3 regions of the Paenibacillus konkukensis genome follow, and region 2 is predicted to be linked to each of the others. Evidence: predicted binding sites of a transcription regulator. Region 2 holds the regulator's gene; each other region holds the start of a gene.
What was found. The regulator Rex, encoded in region 2, represses fermentation and respiration genes when NADH is low (regulators of the CRP and FNR family bind a similar motif). The targets are predictions, from matches to a motif close to TTGTGAAATATTTCACAA.
Positions count from the first base shown of each region.

Region 1 (7,404 bases), 3.5 Mb from region 2:
GAGACGGCGCTGATCTCTCAGCAGGACGGCGCGGGACACGAAGTGACGCTCGTGCAAGAGATTATGACGCATTCGGAGGCGATCAGCCTGATGCTGCGCCTCCTGACGAACCCGGATACCGGAGTGCTCCGCAGCGTAACGGACATTCACGGCGTCGGGCACCGGGTCGTCCACGGCGGCGAGGTGTTCACGGGCGAGGTGCTCATTAACGCCGGAGTCAAGCGGGAGATCAAGCGGCTGTACGACGTCGCCCCGCTCCATAACCCGGCGCATATGGTCGGCATTACCGCCGTGGAGGAGCATCTCCCGGATGTGCCGCAGGTCGCCGTATTCGATACGGCTTTCCATCAGACGCTCCCCGCGAAGGCGTACTTGTACCCGATTCCCCGGGTGCTTCACCGCAAATACGGTATTCGCCGCTACGGCTTTCACGGCACGTCGCATGAATATGTCAGCCGCCGCGCGGCGCTATTGCTCGGCAAGCCCGTCACGCAGCTGAATATGGTGACCTGCCATATCGGCAACGGGGTCAGCTGCACGGCCATCGAAGCCGGCCGCTCGGTCGACACGAGCATGGGCATGACGCCGCTCGAAGGGCTGATGATGGGAACCCGTTCGGGCGATCTCGATCCGGCGATCCTCCCTTATCTCATGATGAAGGAGGAGCTGACGCTGCATGAGATCAGCTCCATGCTGAACAAGCACAGCGGCCTGCTCGGCGTCTCCGGCATCAGCTCCGACGTGCGCGAAATTCAGGAAGCCGCCCGGCAGGGGCAGGCGAGCGCGATACTCGCGCTGGAGATGTACGAATACCGCATCCGCAAATATATCGGGGCGTATGCCGCGGCGATGAACGGCGTCGATGCGATCGTCTTTACCGGCGGCGTCGGCGAGAACTCGTCGTACTTGCGGCAGCAAATTACGCAGCGGCTGACTTATCTCGGGGTAGCCGTCGACGAGCGGCTCAACGAAGCGGCGGATAGCGGGGAGCGGCTCATCTCCGCCGAACAGTCCCGGGTCAGTGTCCTCGTCATTCCGACGAACGAGGAGCTGATGATCGCCCAGAAAACGTACGCTTTGCTGGAGAAGAAGGAAGCGGCGGCGCCAAGCTGCGATACGGATCGCGTTCACCACGCGGCATTGGGATCGGTGTAAACGGACGGATCTGCCCTATAGGAGGGGCAGTCGGTATGTTGCGCCGCTTGCCTCTGCTTATGGGATTCGACCTACTGCCGCGCGGCGCTGCAAACGCGCACTTCGGGATTCGCGCGCGTTGGAAAATTTCGCAGCATTGCGATGCGAGCGCAATAACTGTGTCGGTGTCTTTTCACGTTAGAGGAGCGGCCGCGTGCAGCGGTCGCTTTTATCGTTCATGCGCATCCAATGATCCCATTCTGGCTGCACGGCAAGCCAAAAAGACCAATTTCACCTTAACGAAATTGGTCTCAGTCATCGGCCTGTATTCAAGCGGCTGCTGGCGCTCGGGCCCGAATACCTCATAATTGCGGCTCCCTTATAGCCGGCTCCTTGCTCCCTTTCGCCTGCTGCCGGACCTGCTCCTCCGCGCTTTCTCCTTCCCGCAGCTTCCGTCTGTAGGCCAAACGATAGAGCCCGGCTACAAATAAACAACCCCCGATCGCATTGCCGAGAAAAACGGGGACGAAATTAGCCGCATACTCCCCCCAGCTCGCCTGTCCGGCGAAAATCGCGGCCGGAATGAGAAACATATTGGCGACCACGTGCTGAAAGCCGAGCGCCACGAACGCCATCGTCGGAAACCAGATGCCGAGCACCACTCCCGCTCCGTCGTCGGCGCCGTACGCGGTCCACACCGCCAGGGAGACAAGCCAGTTGCAGCCGACCCCCGAGATTAGCGCCGTCAGGAACGGCTCTTCCAGCTTGGCTTCGGTCAGCGCGACCATTTGGGCCAGATAAGGCCCGTGCTCCGTCATTCCGGCAAGATGGCCGAACGCATAGGCGACGAAGATCGCCCCGGCGAAGTTGCTCAGCGTGATGACCAGCCAGTTGGCGGCAACGCGCCTTAGCGGAATGCGTCCCGCCATGCAGGCGAAGGGCACGGCCATCATATTGCCGGTGAGCAGCTCGCCGCCCGCCGCCAGGCACAAGATCAGCCCCAGCGGAAAGACGGCGGCTCCGAGGAAGCTGCGGAAGCCTTCCCATTCGGGAGGCAGGCCGGCGCTTACGCGGATGGCCAGAAGAAAGCCGAGCGAGATGAAGGCGCCGGCGGCGAATCCGAGCGGAAGCTGGGCGGACAGCGGCAGGTTCGCTTTTTTCACGCCGAATTGCACGGTGCGCAGCGCGATTTGCTCCGGTTTGGCGAAGCCCATGGAACATCCCCCCTCCTAGATGCCGCCCGGCCTAAAATCCGTACCGGTTCGAACGGTCTTCGAGCGCCGCGATAATCTCTTCTTCCTGGCGGAAATGATGCTTCAATATCGAACCGGCCTGCAGCAAATAGGCTGCCATATCTTGAGCCTCGGCGCGGCGCACGGCATGACGGATGCGGTCGGCCGCCTTGATGAACGCCTCGATGCATTGCTCGGCAAGCTCATGCTCCTGCTCCATCAGCGGGAATTGATCCGGCTCCTCGCCGAAATACCAGGCGACCATCGGAAACATCTTCTCTTCCTCCCAATGGCTGTGGGCCATCAGCTCCTGCTGAAAGGCCAATGCCTTCCCGCGCAATTCAAGGAGCGGCTCCGTCCAATCGTCCGTCTGCTCCTCGTCCCCGATCGCCTTGGCGGCGGCGCATAATTCGCCCAACCCTTCTTCGAGCATCGCGTGCTCTTCCCTAAGCCGCTGCACCGCTTCGTTGAATTCATACAGCGGGTGGCCGATCGTCGTAAAATGCAAATCCATATTCATGCGCTGTCTCATCGCTTATCCCTCCGTTGGCTTCTAGGCCTTATGCTATGATCTCTTGCTAGTTCCCACTATACCGTATCCGAACGGGAATGTATGTGAAAACAATCACAAGTTGTCATGGATAATCGATTCGTTGTTTGACACGCATCGTCGCGCCTACCCCGCTTCAGCTTGCACTACAGCTTGAACGCTTCGTCGATCTCGCGGATTTTGTCCTGATCCATAACGACGATGCCGCCCAGACTTGCCGCCGAAATGACCGCTTTGGCGCTGTACTCGGCCACTTCCAATCTGTCGAACGCATTCAGCAGACTGTGCCCGACGGCGATCACGCATTCATTTTCCATGAGAGCGATCGGCGTATCCGGAGTAAACCGTTCCGCCGTTGCCTCCGGCGTCCGGAAAGCCGCGCCGTAAGGTAATTTCGGCATGCCTCTCAGCAAAATGTAGCTCTCGGGAATCGTCCTGGAATCGAACTTGGCAGCCGTCACGGCAAAGGCCATAATATTCGGCGGATGAGCGATAATAATCGAATTGACATGCGGCTGCTTATCGTAAATCCATTGATGCAGCCGAACCGAGCGGCTCGGTGCCTTCCCCGCCTCCACGCGGCCGCCGTCCACCCTTACAAGATCTTCGGGCCCGAGGTATTTCCGGTCCTGATCGAATGGCGTAATAATAAACGAATCTCCGTCGATTCTTTGCGAGAACGTGCCTTGCGTGCTTGTAAAAAGCTTCTGATGATAAGCGCGATGAATCAGCCGGCACATCTCCCGGCGCAGTCCTCTCTCCTTCGCGCTAAATCCGGCGGGAACGAAAGCCTCCGCTTGCGGCGTGTCCGCCAGCCGTTCGGCAAGCTGCTCGGGCGTCAGGGCGACCGGTTCGCCGATCCGTCTCGCCTTCAGCTCCAGCCTCGCGCAAAACTCCAGCGTTTCGAAGGCTTTGAACGCTTCGAACAAATCACTACCCCCGATCACGACGCCGTGATTTTCCAGCATCACCGTGTTGATTCCTCTCGCGAATACGTCGGCAATATTCCTCCCCAGCCGCTCGCTGCCGGGCAGCGCGTATTCCGCCATCCCCACCTCGCCGCAAATCCGGTAATCGTTGGGCAGCAAATGCAGGTTCGGGATTTGTCTGACGATGCTGAAGGCGACAAGCGCCGGCGGATGGGCGTGAAGCACCGCCTTCAGGTCGGGTCTGGCACGATAAATGCGCTCGTGAAAAGGAAGCTCGCTCGACGGCGCATGAATGCCGACCGACGTTCCGCCCGGCTTCACGCACACCACATCCTCGCGGGTCAGAGCCCCTTTGTCCACGCCGGCGGGCGTAATCCAAATATCTCCGTTCTCGTCGCGTATGGACAGATTGCCCCCGGACGTCGTAGTCATGCCGTAACCGTAAATTCGCTCCATCATCATAATGATTTGATCAGCCGGATGCGCCAGTTCAAAATGCATAGAGTCCACCTCTTTTTCCTATATAAATGCATATCCTCAGTATGAATTTCATTATAGCCCGCGGTAGCGCCGTATCATGTGATGGATTTCACAATATCAATTATAATGCCCGGTTCTGCCTCAGAAAATAGACCGGCACCTTTGACGGATCAGCGGTCCCGGTCGTTTTGCAAAAGGAATTGGCTTCAACTCCTGCAATTTTCCTACTTCTGTCCCTTATTTACGCCTTACACTATAATACCTCATCGCCCGCGGCACGCCTTTGATGTCCAAAACTCCGTTGTAGATCAACTGCCTCAGCCGATATTCTAAATAACTATCGCCAATGTACTGCTCACAGGAGCCGAGCGCTTCGCCTATGACCCTTGCCGCTTTAATAAAATCACGATGGGATTGGCCGGTATGCAGCTTGTCTATGGCTTCCAGCAAATAAGCGTCGTAATGATCTTCACGGACATTAACAATTCGTTCTCCGTCCCATGTGCGCAGCACTTCGTCACGGTTTGCAAGCGACAACCATTCCTGCTCCAGCAGCCTTCTTGTTTCCCGTGGTAAAGGTCCGACTTCCTCAGCCTCTCCAACAATCTCCTGAAGTAGCTCCGGGGAAATTTCGCCTGTATGGGAATAGCGAATTTGCCGATCAGCAGTGGAAAACCTTCTCTCGCACGCCTTTGCGGCATGGAAGGTAAAGATTGGATTGTTCCTTTCCTTGAGCAAATACATGGCATACCGAAGCCCTGCCTGCTCATGCGCATTGCCGCCGCTCCATATGACAATGGAGGCTTCATCGGGAATAAGGGCCATTTGCTCGTCCAGTCTTTGGTGATACATACTGCCATAATCATCATCAGCATCGTCGTCATTGCCGCTATTAATATGGTCTTTGAACCACTCCCCTCTAGCCGCTCGTCCCCTTTCTTCATGAAGCCGCCATAAAGGACCGATGGAAAATAGGTCGCGGAAGCAGACCATCTTGCTCGCCTCCGCATCTCCCAGCTGCTTCATGGCCAATTTCAAGCTTGCGGCAGCAGAATCCCCGAAAACGATATGTACCTTTCTGGCAGACGCATCCGGCTCCCATATCGATTTCCGGCTATCGGGAACCAGCAGCTGCTCGTACATGTCATTGATGTTTTTATACAAATCTATATTCGCATTAGGGCTCAACTCGACCAAATCCAATTGAAGCTTAATGCCCGCGAGGAGCTGCTTGGCCTCTTGCGAGGATAGCGCATGGATCGCTTTCCGTATGTCTAATCGTTTATTCAATGCTCTTTTCTCCCCTCCAACCTATATCGATACGATTCGATTTGGTTCGGATTTTTACTGTTTGTACCTTTTTAATTTAGACGCGAAATCGCCTAGTTAGTTTCATATATAGGATAATAAAGCAAATAGACCCATCTCTATGAGACAGGCCCGACTAAATCTAGATAGTAAGTACGTTCATTTAACTCCAAGGTTTAAAAAGTTGACGTCTGCTTTACGGTAGTCCATTGGATCTGTGGAATTTGTTCATCATTAACCGTGAGCGAGCCTACACAAATGCTAGTTTCATCAGGATTTTCCAAGAAATGTTGAATTGTAGATTGGATCATTTTCGAAGTTTTTAGATTTAACAGTTCATTTTTATGAATCCAAAACAAGTCGCCCTCATCCGAAGCGATAAAGTTTCTATGCGTCGTTTCACCAAAATAAACGTACTGCTGTCTGATTTCACCGTGACTGTCTTCTATTAAAATGTATTTAAGTTTAAAGTTGTTGATTTCATTCTCCTTAAACCCGGTCTCTTCTTCAATTTCCCTGTAGCTTGCTTTCATCGGGAAGTTCAATTCTTCATATTCAAGATGACCGCCAATGCCTCCCCAAAACTCGAAATCAAATAGTTTGCTGCGAGCTTTCTTCATCATTAATACATGCTCTTGATGGATCAAGAATGCTGTCGCCATTTGTCTGACTTCCATGCAATCGCCTCCTGTTAGCGGAACTTCTTATTAAGCACAGCCTCTTTAGTTGGCTAAGCCTACTTGATTCATACGATAAAAAACCGGTGTACCTTGAAGCAACGATCGGCAAAGTTCAATCAGGCTTGGCATATGTTCGCGTATCCATAGATGCTTTTCTCTTCTGCTGACCAGAAATGCATAATATTCGCATATATTCAAAAACATCAAGTCCTCAAGCTGTGCGACATCTATGTTCCCGGCAATCACTTTAGTGTAGCCGGACAGCAGATCATCCCGCAATTCGCTTTTAATAAAAAGGGCGCTCATAGCTACATCCATTGCGTAGTATCCAAACCCCGATAATCCGAAATCAATGAACGAGATTCCCCTGGATGTGCGAATGAAGTTGCTATAGTGAATATCGGCATGGATGAATCCCCATGTCTCAATGCTTTTGCTCCAGCTTTTCATGCGATCGATTATCGGCGGAAATGCCTTTTCAATAATTTGGAACTCGCCGCTAAGGATTACACCCATGTTTTCACCTGATCGCAATTTGGTCAGCATGTTATTGATCCACGCGATCTCGTATTCGGGTCTTATAAACCCGGAACTCGGTTTAAAACTCCGTGAAAACTGGTGCAATTGGGCGACACGCTCCCCCAAGGTACTCGCCATTTCTTCACTGGCGAAGTCGCTCCTGGACATGGTTTCCCCGCAAATCCATTTCAAGACGGAACAATATACTTCTTCGCCTTCCAGGACAACGCTTGATACTACATCACCGTTTAGATTCGGAACAGGGATTTGAACAGGCAGTTCAGAACAAGACGACCAAGCTAACAAATATTCCAATTCCGATTGAATCGCCTCGCGCCTGTTTTGTACCCCCTGCATGTTTTTGGTTATTGGTTTATGTATCCGCAGCAGGTAAGCATCTTCAGATCCCTTTTCGGTTACCTTGTAAGTGATGTTTTCATTATGGCGAATAAATTCCACAACGGGGTCGATAAAGGGATATTGTAACAATATTTCCTTAATACAGTTCGCATCATCCGGCATAGCAGCTTTCCTCCCCTATGATCAGACTCATCTAAAAAGCGATGGCTCGC
Region 1 is NZ_CP027059.1:5,627,870-5,635,273, reverse strand. It holds gene SK3146_RS24520 (acetate/propionate family kinase) at 1-1,155, shown strand, start outside; gene SK3146_RS24515 (formate/nitrite transporter family protein) at 1,497-2,348, opposite strand; gene SK3146_RS24510 (hemerythrin domain-containing protein) at 2,380-2,898, opposite strand; gene SK3146_RS24505 (class II aldolase/adducin family protein) at 3,063-4,346, opposite strand; gene SK3146_RS24500 (DUF1835 domain-containing protein) at 4,563-5,615, opposite strand; gene SK3146_RS24495 (NUDIX domain-containing protein) at 5,810-6,310, opposite strand; gene SK3146_RS24490 (phosphotransferase enzyme family protein) at 6,356-7,354, opposite strand.
Region 1: SK3146_RS24510 (hemerythrin domain-containing protein) is a predicted target of Rex. The motif match lies at 2,980-2,997, and genes of this name have one in related genera.

Region 2 (7,404 bases):
AAGCAGCGCGCTGTCCAGCATCTCCTTGCGGTTCGTCGCCGCCATAAGGAGAATGCGCGGAGAATCGGTCGTATGAATGCCATCCATCTCCGTCAGCAGCTGGTTTAACGTCTGATCGTATTCGCGATGCTGCCCTCCGTCGCGCTTGCCGCCGATCACGTCGATCTCGTCGATAAACACAATGGCGCTCTCTTTGTTTTCCTTTGCGGCGCGGCTGCGCGCTTCCTTAAACAATTCGCGGACCCGGCTCGCCCCTACGCCGACATACATTTCGACAAACTCACTGCCGGAAGCGGCGATGAACACCGAATTCGTATAATGCGCCGCGGCCTTGGCAAGCAGCGTTTTCCCCGTTCCGGGAGGCCCTTCAAGAAGAATCCCCTTCAAAGGGCGAATGCCCAGCTTGCGGATCTCTTCATGCTTGATCAAAAAATCCAGAGCTTCCTTAAGCTCGATTTTGGCCCGCTGCTGCCCTCCGATATCGTCAAAGGTCAAGTACGCCGGCGCCTTTCGGGTCCGGGCTTTTCGTTCGGAGCCTCCGAAGCCGCTGCTGCCGCCGCGCATCTGGTTCATATACAGTATTGTGCCTAAAATGACGGCCGCAAACACAAGCGGAATCGCATTGATGCCGATAAAAAACAAGAAAATGATAACAACGGGAACCGTTCCGATGAAAATTTCCTTATAAATTTTACTCATTCGGCCACACCCCTAACTTCTCAGGCGTGCGCGGGAGCATAACATATTTGCTTTTATCCCCGTTCGTCAATGTAATAAATACGTATTTATCGTTCATTTCCGTAGATACTTGCAGGTCAGATACCGTGCCGGCGCGCGATTTCAGCGTCGCTGGAATGTCCGAATAATGTTTGGTTTCCATCGCCTGGGCTACGTCGAACAAGGCGGACGACCACCATGCATCCAGATCGGCGGACGAATCGTTCACGACCTTTAATTTCAGTTCTTTTTTACCGAGAATCGAAGATCCTTCGCTTTGAATATGGTCATACACTTCACGCAGGCTGGTTCCCGGCGTCATTTTAATATCGATTTCCGCATCGTTTGCCGTAAACCGCGTAGTGACCAGTTCCACTCCGGGGGTTTCTTGGACAATATTCGTAAGCGGACTTTCCATTGCATAGCTTTGATATACGAACCAACCTCCGAACAGCACGGTGGCGGAAACTACTACACTCACTATCACAGGTAAGAGACGCAACTTCATGAGCCGACGTCCCCCTTTCTATATAATAATATATCAACTAAAGTATATAGAAAGTATATCATATGATATATCAGTTTGCCCGATGTAATGTGTGGTAATGCATCCTATCCCAACCGCAGCCGCCGTTGTATTAAAAAAAGCGCCGCCGCGGCACCGCAATCCGCTATATATGCGAAAATGCGATGCGACAGCTGCGCCATCTATTGAATGCTCAAACGATACGTATCCAGCAACGTGCCCTCTTTAAAAGTATAATAATCGTAATAATAGCGCTCATCGCCCGAATCATCCGCCGGCAGCTTGTAGAAAGCCTCCCATATTAAAGCGCCGTTCAGAACGCCCGGCATCGCCCTTAATAAGTCCGCTTCCGGATGCTTGGCTTCGACCTGGGCTTCGATTTGCTCTTCAGTGACGCCGTCCGACGCCATCTGCGCGAACAATTCCTCTTCCCCGACCCATACGATCATCTTCTGTCCGATTTTATTCTCACCGTGAATGACCGTATACGGCTTGTCTCCGACGAACCTTTCGACTTTGTCCGCTTTAGTTAACAACGTTTTTTGATAGGCGGTCTGAACTGCGGCCCGCTGGATTTTCCATTCGTCTTCCTGAACCGCGTTGATGAACCGTCCTCCAAAAAATAACAGAAGAGCAACGACAGCTACGGAGGCTATCGTTATTTTCAGTTTCATCGGGGGATTGACCTCCTAAACATTTTTGCCAGAACGCCGCTGAATGCGGCGGCAGAACAACATGATTTGATTAAGCGCTCGTCAACCGTTCGAAGCAGCGCTGAGCTTCGGCCAGTACTTTTTCCTCGTCAATCGTCAAACATTCGCCGTTCTTCACGAGACGCTTCCCGTCTACCCATACATCTGTCACATCTTTGGCCGATGCGGAGTACACCACATGCGAAACATAATTCGTTTTCGGGAAGAAATGAGCCTGATCGATATCGATGGCGATGAAATCGGCCTTCATCCCCGCTTCGAGGGCGCCGACATCGTCAAGCCATATGGAACGGGCGCCTTCCAGCGTCCCCATGCGGATCGCTTCCTCGGCCGGCACAGCGACGGGATCGCCGGTGACCGCTTTATGAATCAGCGCGGCAAGCCGGATTTCTTCGAACATATCCAAATTATTGTTGCTTGCCGCGCCGTCGGTGCCGAGCGACACCTTCACGCCGCGCTTCAGCAGCTCGGGCACCCGGGCGACTCCGCTTGCGAGCTTGAGGTTGCTGCCGGGATTATGCGATACGCGAACGTCATATTTTTGCAGCAGCGAAATTTCTTCATCCGTCAAATGCACGGCATGGGCTACCAGCGTAGGTCTGGCGAATACGCCAAGCTTTTCCAGATGCTCTACGGGTCTCGCCCCGTATTGATCTACGTTATCCTGCACTTCGCGGGCCGTCTCCGACATATGCGTATGAATAGGCAAATTCAGGTCGTGAGCCGCCTGCACAATTTTCTCGATGTAATCGGGAGGACAAGTATACGGAGCATGCGGAGACATCATCGTCGTAATGCGTCCGTTCGCTTGGCCGTTCCAATCACGGGCAAATTGCACGGCTTCCTTCAGCTTGGCGTCCTGTACCTCCGGAGGACATAAGCCGATCACGCCGCGCGTCAAGACGGCGCGCATTCCGCTGCGCTCCACAGCCTGCGCGACTTCGTTCATATGATCGTACATATCGACGAACGTCGTCGTCCCTCCCTTGATCATCTCCAGGATGGACAGCTCCGTTCCCCAACGAACATCGTGAGCGGTAAACTTGCCTTCCATCGGCCACATTTTCTCCTGCAGCCAAACCTGCAGCGCGAGGTCGTCGCCGTAGCCGCGCAAGAGCGACATTGCCGCATGGCAATGCGTGTTGACAAGCCCCGGCATGAACAGCTTGTTCGTTCCGTCAATACGTTCGTCATACTGCTCCAGCGGCAGCGGCGCTTCCGTGCCGATATATGTAATCCGGTTGTCTTCTATTACCATACAACCGTTAACGATCGGATGTTGTTCATTCCATATAATGAATTGTCCGTTAGTAATTATCGTTTTTTTCATAATCACCTTATCCTTTCCGACTCCTAGCATCAACCTCCACTGTACAACTTCGTTAGCCGAAAAGCAAGTAATAGAGCGGCTGTCAAGAGGTTTAACCGCTGCATCATTAATGTTTGATGAACATATTCTGAATTGGATAAACTATGATTGCATTCCCTTACTCTGATGTGTTATTTTTATTTTTGGTGTTCATTTTCACGCTTATTCTACATTATTCGCGATCATTATTCGTTGTGTAAATTATTTACATATATTGAAGGAGGCTGTTTCATGCTTTTCGCCAAAAAGAACGATACCGACTTTTTGCTCCTGCTGATCAAAGCGTCGGAAAATACGCTGCACGCGGCGCAAATGTTTCGCAACGCCGTAATGGGAGATCAACCGCCCGCAGCGTTCTATCCTCAATTGAAGGATTTAGAGAACAAAGGCGATCAGATTACCCATCAAATTTTCAAAGGGCTGAACAAAGTGTTCATTACCCCATTGGATCGGGAAGATATTATGGAACTTGCCTCCAAAGTCGACGATGTCATCGACGGGATCGAAGCGACGATCGCACGTTTCGATTATTTGAACATTAACGAGAGCGATAAGTATATGCAGGAGTTTTCCGCCGTTCTTGTTGCCAGCTGCCAGCATATTCTCGATGCCTTCAAACTATTGTCCAAAAAGAAATATATGCAAATTACCGAACATACCGTCCAAATCAACAGCTTGGAGAACGAGGCCGACCGGTTAATGCGGGAAGGAATTCGCGAAATTTTCTTGAATCCTCAAGACCCTTATCACGATTTCAAGCTTAAGGAGCTCTATGAACGCCTTGAGCAAACTACGGATGCCTGTGAAGACGTAGCGAACATTTTGGAAAGCGTCGTATTGCGTTATTCGTAAGCTGCTTCGCAACCGGTAGGAGGTAATTATGTTAACCCTTTTGTTCATCATCGTAGGATTGGCTTTGCTGTTCGATTTCATCAACGGCTTTCACGATACGGCCAATGCGATTGCAACATCGATATCGACCAGGGCATTATCCCCTAAGGTAGCCGTTTTTTTCGCGGCCACCCTCAATTTTATCGGAGCGGTTTACTCCTCTGAAGTGGCCAAAACGATCGGCGGCAAAGTCGCCAATCCGGCAACCATCGAAAACGGGGTTACCGTTGTCATCGCGGCATTAATTACGGCTATTATATGGAATTTAGTCACTTGGTATTTCGGCATTCCTTCCTCCTCCTCGCATACGTTGATCGGAGCTTTAGCCGGCGCCGTCGTGGCCGGTGCGGGGATATCCGCAGTCAACTGGAGCGGCTTTAAAGAAATTATCGCTATTCTGATCCTGTCTCCCATGATCGCTTTTGCAACAGGATTCATCATTATGTGGATCATTAAACAGATCATTTTTGCCAGCGGCAATCATTCCCGCTCGAAGCTAAATCGAATGTTCCGGTTTTTTCAAATTTTTTCGGCCGGCCTTCTCTCCCTGTCGCACGGAGGCAACGATGCTCAGAAAGCAATGGGAATTATCGTTTTCGGAATGGTGGCGTTAGGGTACCAAACCAATTTGGACGTGCCGTTATGGGTTAAATTATGCGCGGCTACCGCCATGGGCCTCGGCACTTCGATCGGCGGATGGAAGATCATCAAGACCATGAGCAAAAATCTGATTAAGATCGAGCCGATCAACGGGTTCGCTTCCGATCTGAATTCATCCATCGTTATTCAGATTTCGACGGCAATGGGGATGCCGTTGTCCACGACGCATGTCATTTCGTCCTCGATTATCGGGACGGGATCGGTACTGAGGTTTCACGACGTAAAGTGGGCGACCGTTACCAAAATGGTTATGACTTGGGTCATTACGATCCCGATTAGTATGGCGCTCTCTTATCTCATCTACAAAGTCGTTTCTCTCGTCATTTGAGCTTGATTTCTCCTTACATACGATTAACCGTTACACGCCCAAAAAGCCTACATCGCTGTAGGCTTTTTTTGACGTACTTTTTTGACGTATAGGTTTCTAATCAAGATAGTACGCGAGGCTTTGCAGCTCCGTCGTAAAATCGGCGTGATGCACCCGAATTTCATTCGGAACTTTAATAATAATCGGAGCAAAATTCAAAATCGCTTCGACTCCGGCCTCGACAAACTGATTGGCTACTCCTTGCGCTTCAGCGGCAGGAACGGTAATGATCCCGATTCTTACATGCAGCTCTTTGATCGCTGCTTTGAGCTCTTCCATCGGCTTCACATTCAAATTGTTGATCGACTCCCCGATCTTCGATGCGTGCGCGTCGAAAACGGCGACAATTTTCATATTATCTTTCAAATAAGCGTTATAGTTGCATAATGCCCGCCCAAGATTACCCGCTCCGACGAGCGCTACCGGAATCACTTTATCAAGCTTTAAAATTTGCCGTATTTTTTCGATTAAATAGTCGACGTCGTAGCCGATTCCTTTTTTGCCGAACTCTCCGAAATAGGCGAGATCTTTGCGGATTTGAGCCGGGTTAAGATCCAGCTTTTGACCCAAATCCTGCGAAGATACCGTATTCACGCTTTTTTTGCTCAATTCGTTCAAAAACCGTAAATAGACCGGCAGTCTGCGAACGACCGCTTCGGAAATTTTAATTGTTTTCATACGTCGCTTTCCCCCATCCACTGCTTAATTCTCGGTACCAATTGATTGGTCGGCATATGCTCGATTTTGGGGCCGGGCAGCGAGTACAAGAAGTACTTTCCATATGTCGTATCAATGACCCGGGTATCATATATAATGACGATGCCTTTATCGTTCGCCGTCCGAACCAATCTCCCGAAGCCCTGCTTAAAGCGGATCACGGCCTGGGGCACCGACAGCTTCATGAAAGGATTTTGGTTAAGCTTCTTCAAATTTTCCGTCTTCGCTTCCACTAACGGATGATTCGGAGGCTGGAACGGAAGCCGCACGATCGCCAGACAGCTCAGCGCGTCGCCGGGAATGTCCACGCCTTCCCAGAAGCTGCTCGTTCCCAGCAGTACGCTCGCCGGACTGTTCTGGAACAAGCGGGTCAGCTTGCTCCGGTTGCTGCTGTCAACCCCTTGACCCAATACCTGAATGCCAAAAGGGCTCAGCACTTCCTTCAATGCCGCGTGAGTGAGCTTCAGCATCCGGTTGGACGTGAACAGCACCAGCATACGTCCTTTGGTCTCCAGCGCTACCTCGGCAAGCGATTGCGTCAGCCGGTCCAAGAACTGCTTCTCTCCTGAATTGCCGCGAATGCTGGGGAAATCTCTTGGAATCGCCACCAGCGCCTGCTGACGATAATTGAAAGGAGAAGGCAGCTGCACCGTCTTCAGTTTGGCCTGTACGGAGCCGTCCTTCACTTCTTCAAGTCCCAGCTGCTCGCAGGTATAATCAAAAGACTTGCCTACGGAAAGCGTAGCCGAGGTCATGATGACGCTGTCTTTTACCTCGAAAAAGTGCTGCTGAAGCATCGGGCTGACGTCGATCGGAACGCAAACGAGCTGCAGCGATTTGCTCTTGTTATGCTGTCCCCCTTCAAGCCAATATACGTAATTGTCGTCCGGCATCGTCATAAAAAAATGCAGATTGTCACGGTGACGGTACAGCTCCTTGACGGTGCCGCCGATATCGGTTACGACTCCCTGAAGATCCTGCTCGTCTTGAAGCTCCTTCATTTCGCTGAGCATTTTATCCAGTTTTTTCAAAACCTCGGAGCAGTTCAAATAAATGTTCTCTTCGAGAACAAGCAGCTTATCCCACGAGCTTGGCGTCTGGTCTTTCTTAATCCGGAATACAAGCTGTCCGCCCTCGGTTTGCGACGGATCGGAACGCGAGGCAAGCAGTTGGTACAACAGCTCGGCCAGTTCGTCCCACTGTTCCTTAATCGCAACGATTTTCGGAATGACCGCGTCTATAACGCCGCTCCACGCTTGCGCCCGCTCCGATTCCTCGCGCTGCAGCCTGGCCTTCAGGGAAGATAATTGGCCGCTGCGGCCGTCTTTATACAACCACCATAACGTATTCAGGAAAGCCCCGTAGAACAGCTCGATACCCAAATGCTTGCTGGCTACTTCCTCGAAATGATGCGCTTCATCGATAACAAGATGCTTATAGGACG
Region 2 is NZ_CP027059.1:1,205,634-1,213,037, forward strand. It holds gene SK3146_RS05170 (AAA family ATPase) at 1-699, opposite strand, end outside; gene SK3146_RS05175 (hypothetical protein) at 692-1,198, opposite strand; gene SK3146_RS05180 (cell wall elongation regulator TseB-like domain-containing protein) at 1,426-1,917, opposite strand; gene SK3146_RS05185 (amidohydrolase) at 1,988-3,286, opposite strand; gene SK3146_RS05190 (DUF47 domain-containing protein) at 3,557-4,177, shown strand; gene SK3146_RS05195 (inorganic phosphate transporter) at 4,206-5,204, shown strand; gene SK3146_RS05200 (redox-sensing transcriptional repressor Rex) at 5,301-5,921, opposite strand; gene dinG (ATP-dependent DNA helicase DinG) at 5,918-7,404, opposite strand, start outside.

Region 3 (7,404 bases), 430 kb from region 2:
TCATAATCCTATTATATTCATATATTCAAATAATCAAATATAAGAAAAGAAGGGCTGTTATGAAGTGGTCGGGAAGATTCGAGGGATATCGTCTGCACATGCTGCGCAAAGATTTGGTGTCGGGGCTTATTGTCGGTATCGTGGCCATTCCGCTCGGAATGGCCTTCGCCATTGCATCCGGTGCGAAGCCGCAGTTCGGGATTTATACGACGATCGTTGCCGGAATACTGATTTCTTTGCTTGGCGGATCGAAGTTTCAAATCGGGGGACCGACGGGGGCGTTTATTCCGATTCTGTTCGCCATCGTGCTTCAATACGGTTATGAGAAGCTGCTGATCGCCGGCTTTATGGCCGGGATATTTCTTGTGCTGATGGGGCTGCTGAGGCTCGGGGCGCTCATCCGCTATATACCGCGGCCGGTTACCGTAGGCTTTACTTCCGGGATCGCGGTCATTATTTTCTCCGGCCAGATCGGCAGCTTTCTAGGGTTAACCGGCATGGAACGGCATGAGGATTTCGCTTCGAACATGAAGGAAATCGCCGCTCACCTGCACACGATCAATCCGTGGAGCGTCTTGACGGCGCTGCTCAGCCTGGCGGTGCTGCTGATCGTGCCCCGAATCCATTCGAAAATTCCCGGCTCTCTAGTGGGATTGATCCTTTCGGGCATTGTCGCGGCCGTCTTCTTCAGCGGCAAGGTGGCGACCATCGGCTCGGCGTATGGGGACATTCCGAGCGTTCTTCCCGCGCTGCAGCTTCCGCAGCTGACCTGGGGTACGGTCAAGGAGCTGATCGCTCCGGCCTTGGTCATCGCGCTGCTCGGCGGCATCGAATCGCTGCTTTCGGCGGTCGTTGCCGACGGGATGACGGGAAGCCGGCATAACAGCAACCGCGAGCTGATAGGGCAGGGGATCGCCAATATGGTGACGCCGCTGTTCGGGGGCATTCCGGCGACCGGAGCGATAGCCCGTACCGCCACGAATATTAAGAACGGAGCGGCATCTCCGCTGTCCGGGGTCATTCACGGCGTCGTCGTGCTGTGCATACTGCTTGCCTTTGCCCCTTACGCCTCGCTCATTCCGCTGGCCAGCATGGCGCCCATCCTGATGGTCGTCGCCTGGAATATGAGCGAGCGCAAAGAATTCATTCATGTGCTGAAGACGAAAACCGGCGATTCATTGGTGCTGCTGGTGACCTTTCTGCTTACGGTATTTACGGAGCTGACGACGGCGGTGGAGGCGGGGCTGGTGCTGGCCGTCATTTTGTTCGTCAAACGGATGAGCGACGTCCACAAGGTCGCCAAGGTGCTTCCCGATCCGGCGATGAAGCATGAGAAAATGCGGGATTATATGGTGAGCGACAAGCACGATTGCCCGCAAATCAGCATTTATACGATTGAAGGGCCGCTGTTTTTCGGGGCCGCCGCTATATTCGAGAAGACGATGACGGATGCGGTTCCCGAGCATACCAAGCTGCTGGTGCTGCGGCTGGGCAAGGTGCCGTTCCTCGACTCGACGGGAGAATATAACCTGAGCAGGCTGGTGAAACGGTTCGCGGATTTGGGAGGGACCGTGCTGCTCACGGGCGTTCAGCCCCAGCCGCGGGCGTATTTGCGCAGAACCGGCCTGGAGGCGGTTGTCGGGGCCGATCATTTCTTCGAGCATACCGGCGAGGCGATCGATTATGCGCTCGGGAAGCTTGATCGCGATCGCTGCCTGGGCTGCCCGTATCGGGCATTTCGCGAGTGCGAGGCATTGTCCGCTGTGCCGCCGGTCAAAGCACGGGAAGAAATAGCGGCGTCGGGACGCAGCCTGAAGCGGGCGGCGGGCAAGCTGCCGGACGGTCCGGGAGTTACTTACTGAGCGGCCGGGAGCGAAGCCATGCTCAAATGCAATAGGGATGCGGAGGACGCAGCCCGAGCGATTCTGCCGGGGCGTCCTTTTCTCATTTGTAACAGGCTCCACGAAAGATTGGGATTTGTATACTGCGGAGTTATAAAAAGAGCAGGATTACAACTTTGAGCGATGGCTGGAGCTTGCTGTTTATCAGTTGGATTTGCAGGGTCCGGCGCAACGTTCAAAATAAACCGGCAGCACAATTTTCCAAATCTGTATAGCAAAATGGCATCGGATGAATTAAGATGAGTACAGAAGAGCCGAGAAAGGAAGAGCTGAGATGAGCATAAAAGTTGCAAGAGCATCCGTATCGGATGCAGAGGAAATCCTGCCGCTGCAAAAGCTGGCTTACAGAAGCGAAGCGGAAATTTACAACGATTTTACTATTGAGCCGCTTGCTCAGACCTTGGAAGAGCTGCGCCAACAGTTTGATAATCACGTTATACTTAAAGCTTCGATGGATGGGACCATCATCGGCTCCGTACGAGCCTACGATCAAGACGGAACATGCTATATAGGCAAGCTGATGGTTCATCCGAATCACCAAAATAAAGGAATAGGCAAATTGTTAATGAACGCTATTGAAGAACTTTTTCCGGCATCCCGTTATGAATTGTTCACCGGAAGCAAAAGCGAGAGGAACATTGCCTTATACGAAAAATTAGGATATGGGGTCTTTAAAGAACGCTTGATCACCTCTGATTTTAGCTTGGTCTATTTTGAAAAGAAAAGCTCTTGAGATATACTGTTCAACTAAGAGAAACGATAGCATGGAGTTGCCCTTGCGGCAGCTCCTGTTTGGTATTCCTTGAAGCAGCTGGCAGTTTAATTCAATATTGAACGTATTGCCGTATATAAGCAATGATAAGCAATGGTAAGGTGTCGTGTTTTTACAATACAGGTTTTCGAGATTTTGTTAGGATAACACGGGTCAAGAATTACGTTCGTTTGAATGATTAGGAGGCGATTCATGTGGTAAAAAAATCGAGCTTGCCGATTATTTCTTTTGCCGATCCGTTATCTTTTGAGAGCTGGCTCGACGATCATTGCGATACCTCACCCGGCATCCGATTACAGATTGCGAAGAAGAATTCCGGCGTCGTAACGATTTCCTATAACGAAGCGCTCGAGGTTGCCTTATGCTACGGATGGGTCGACAGTCAGAAAGAAGCATACGATGAGAAAACATGGCTGCAGCGGTTTACTCCGCGCGGCGCCAAGAGCATCTGGTCGAAAGTCAATAAGGACAAGGCGGAACAGCTGATCGCAAACGGGCGAATGAAGACTTCCGGATATAAGGCAATTGAAGAAGCCCGGAAGAACGGGAACTGGGATAAGGCCTACGAATCGCAAAGCATCGCCTCGCTGCCTGAGGACTTCGCAATCGAGTTGGAGCGCAATGCAGAGGCTAAGGCGTTCTACGATACGCTCGACAGACAAAATAAATACGCGATCCTGTTTCGAATTCACAATGCCAAAAAACAAGAAACTCGAGATAAGCGAATCCGGCAGTTCATCCAAATGCTGGAGGAAGGCCAAAAAATTCATCCTTCATCCGGGACACGATAGCAGTATATCTCCGATAAAACTTCGCCCCTTTCCGGCAGACGAGTTGCTTTTAGGCCGGTTTTCAGTATATGCTACCTGAGGAATCGATCTTGCCGTCGCGGCAAGGAGATAGGGGGAGGAACCGTACTATGAAAGCATTGCAGGATAAAATCAGACAGGAAGGCACGGTGCTCAGCGACAGGGTGCTGAAAGTGGACTCGTTCTTGAATCATCAGGTCGATCCCGAGCTGATGGCGGCGATCGGTCAAGAGTTCGCGGCGCGGTATGCGGAAGCCGGCGTCGGCAAGGTGCTTACGCTCGAATCGTCGGGCATCGCTCCGGCCGTAATGACCGCGCTGGCGCTGAAGGTGCCGATGATTTTTGCGCGCAAGCAAAAATCGCTCACCTTGAACGAAGACCTGATCGTCAAGACCGTCTATTCGTTTACCAAGGAGCAGAAGAACGAAGTGGCGGTATCGAAGAAATTCCTGTCTCCGGGCGAGAAAGTGCTGATTATCGACGATTTCCTCGCTTACGGGGAAGCGGCCCTCGGCATGGCGCAAATCGTGGAAGCGAGCGGCGCGGTCGTCGCCGGCATCGGCATTGTCATCGAGAAGTCGTTCCAGAACGGAGCGGACAAGCTGAGAGAAGCGGGGTACCGCGTCGATTCGCTGGCCCGTATCGCTTCGTTGGCGGACAAGCAAGTGACGTTTCTGGAAGAGTAGGCGGCATCCGTCGATCATGGGATAGCCGAAGCGCCGGCCAGGGAGCTGCGCACGGGCTTTCGCATGGTTAGTAAAATATAGGCAGCAGGTCGGATGGAACGAATCCGGCCTGCTGTTTTTTTGTACAATCACAGGGAAAAAGTCATGCTCAAGGGTATGGACGAAGAGGTTTGCGGCGTTTGGCCGAAGCGTCATGATTTTGCTAAAAATGTTCAAAATCTGCCTCGGACTTTGTGATATTAATCACATGTAAGGCGGCCGCTTCCATCTATACTAACAACGTAGAGAAGGGAGGAATTCAATTTGGATACGTTGGATTTAAGCAGGTGGCAGTTCGGCATAACGACGGTTTATCATTTCTTGCTCGTACCTTTGTCGATCGGGCTGGCCTATCTCATCGCGGTAATGCAGACGATGTATGTAGTGAAGAAAGATGAATCGTACAAAATAATGGCGCAATTTTGGGGGAAATTGTTTTTACTGAACTTCGCCGTAGGCGTCGTTACGGGGATTATGCAGGAATTTCAGTTCGGCATGAACTGGTCGGATTATTCCCGGTTTGTCGGTGCCGTATTCGGAGGGCCGCTCGCTATCGAAGCGCTGGTGTCCTTTTTCCTCGAATCGACGTTTCTCGGTATCTGGATTTTCGGCTGGGACCGTCTGCCGAAGAAGGTGCATCTGGCCTCGATTTGGCTCGTGGCGATCGGTACGACGCTGTCGGCCTTATGGATTTTGAGCGCAAACTCCTTTATGCAGGAGCCGGTCGGCTATGCGATTCGCGGCGGCCGCGCCGAGATGACGAGCATCTTCGCCATCCTGGGAAACAAGCAGCTGTGGGTGGAATTCCCGCATGTCGTCTACGGAGCGCTGTCGACGGGCGCCTTGTTCGTAACGGGGATCAGCGCTTATAAAATACTTCGCAAGCAGCAGCCGCAGCTGTTCAAAGCTTCCTTCGCGATCGGCGTTACGATTGCGCTGGCGGCGAGTTTTATGACGGCCGTCGCCGGCCATGAGCAGGCCCAGCACTTGATGAAGTCGCAGCCGATGAAAATGGCGGCTTCCGAAGCGCTGTGGGACACGACGGGAGATAGCGCTCCGTGGACGGTGTTCGCCCTGATTGACGTGGAGAAGAAGCAAAACCGGGGACAGGTCGAAATCCCTTACGCATTAAGCATTTTATCCTATAACAAGCTGCACGGCAGCGTGCCGGGAATGAATGAACTGCAAGCGGAGTACGAGGCGAAGTACGGTCCGGGCAACTATATTCCTCCGGTCAAAACGACGTTCTGGAGCTTCCGCATCATGGTGCTCGCCGGGGTGCTGATGATTTTGCTGAGTCTGTTCGGCACTTACGCGGTCTGGCGCAATCGGCTGGAGCAGTTTCCGCGTTATTTGAAATGGATGATCCCTGCGATCAGTCTGCCCTACATAGCCAATTCGGCGGGCTGGATTATGACGGAGGTCGGCCGCCAGCCTTGGCTCGTTTTCGGCTTGCAGAAGACGGAAGCGGGCGTATCGCCTACGGTGACGCCGGCGATGGTGGCGACGTCGCTGATCGGCTTTACCGTCATTTACGGACTGCTGGCCGCCGTGTTAGTTTATCTCATCGTCGTCTTCGTGAAAAAAGGGGCAACCGACGATGATCATCATAAGCAGGACGATCACGGGATCGAATCGAGCGCGGCGACTCCTCTGTGAGGCCCGCCGGGGCAATGAAATAGAAAGCGAGGCGAAGGAATATGCTCGAAACCTTATGGTTTATTCTTATTACGGTGCTGTTCGTCGGATTTTTCTTCCTGGAAGGCTTCGACTTCGGCGTCGGCATGCTGACTCCGTTTCTCGGACGGACGGATACGGAGCGCCGCGTGCTTATCAATACGATAGGGCCCGTCTGGGACGGCAACGAGGTTTGGCTGATTACGGCGGGCGGCGCGATGTTCGCGGCGTTTCCGGAATGGTACGCGACCTTGTTCAGCGGCTTCTACATGGCGCTTTTCCTCATGCTACTGGCTCTTATCGGCCGCGGCGTGGCTTTCGAATTTCGCAGCAAGCTGCCGAATCCCCGGTGGCGCAAGCTGTGGGACGGCGTCATTTTCGGAGGCAGCCTGCTGCCGCCGCTCTTGTGGGGCGTGGCGCTGGCGAATCTGATGAGAGGCGTGCCGATCGACGCCAACAAAAATTATGCGGGCTCGTTCTGGGATTTGATCTCCGTCTATTCGGTGACGGCGGGTGTCAGCATCGTGCTGCTGTTCGTGCTCCACGGGGCGCTCTATCTCTCGCTGAAAACCGAAGGGGAGCTGCGGGAGCGGGCGAGACGGGCGGCGAACCGCTTCGGCGCGTGGGCCAGCATCGTGCTGCTGCTGTTCGTCTTCCTCAGCTATTTCGAGACGGATATGTTTACCCGCGACGGCATTATCCCGGGCATGGTTCCGCTCACGGCGGGCTTTGCGCTGCTCTCCGTCCATTTCTTCCTGAAAGCCGGGCGCGACGGCTGGGCGTTCATTATGACCGGGCTTACGATCGTGCTCTCTACGATTACGGTGTTTATGTCCCTGTTCCCGCGGGTGATGATCTCCTCGCTGAACCCGGACTGGACGCTGACGATCTACAATACGGCTTCGAACGAATATACGCTGAAGGTTATGACCGTGATCGCTCTTACTACGGTGCCCGTCGTCGTCGCTTACCAGGCGTGGACGTATTGGGTGTTCCGCAAACGGGTGAGCGTCAAGGATCATTTGGACTACTGATATGATGAAAAAACTGCTTGACCGCGTGCAAGGAACCCGGAAGCTGCTGCTGGCCGGCATCGGGTTCAGCGTCATCGGCGGGGTGCTGATGATCCTTGAATCCGTCAGCTTGGCCCGTCTCGTTCACGGAGCCTTTCTGAATGGGCTCGGCCTCTCGGCCTTGGCGCCGGTCTTCGCTGTGCTGCTCGGGTGGATACTGCTGAGAGCGCTCGTCCAGACGGCGAGCGAGTACGCCTCCTCCCAGATGGCGATGCGCATCAAGAGCGATCTGCGCCGCCAATTGCTCGCCAAGCTGGTCGAGCTGGGGCCGGGTTACGCCAAAGGCGAGCGCAGCGGGGAGCTGCTCGGAACCGTCTACGAGGGAGTGGAGCAGCTGGAGGCTTATTTGGCGCGCTATGTGCCGCAGATGGCTCTGTCCATGCTGATTCCGGCCGCGATCTTCTGCGCCGTCGCCGGATTGGACTGGATTTCGTCCGTCGTGCTGGC
Region 3 is NZ_CP027059.1:1,636,599-1,644,002, reverse strand. It holds gene SK3146_RS07255 (SulP family inorganic anion transporter) at 60-1,862, shown strand; gene SK3146_RS07250 (GNAT family N-acetyltransferase) at 2,176-2,634, shown strand; gene SK3146_RS07245 (YdeI/OmpD-associated family protein) at 2,868-3,464, shown strand; gene SK3146_RS07240 (xanthine phosphoribosyltransferase) at 3,593-4,168, shown strand; gene SK3146_RS07235 (cytochrome ubiquinol oxidase subunit I) at 4,472-5,866, shown strand; gene cydB (cytochrome d ubiquinol oxidase subunit II) at 5,908-6,918, shown strand; gene cydD (thiol reductant ABC exporter subunit CydD) at 6,920-7,404, shown strand, end outside.
Region 3: SK3146_RS07235 (cytochrome ubiquinol oxidase subunit I) is a predicted target of Rex. The motif match lies at 4,400-4,417, and genes of this name have one in related genera.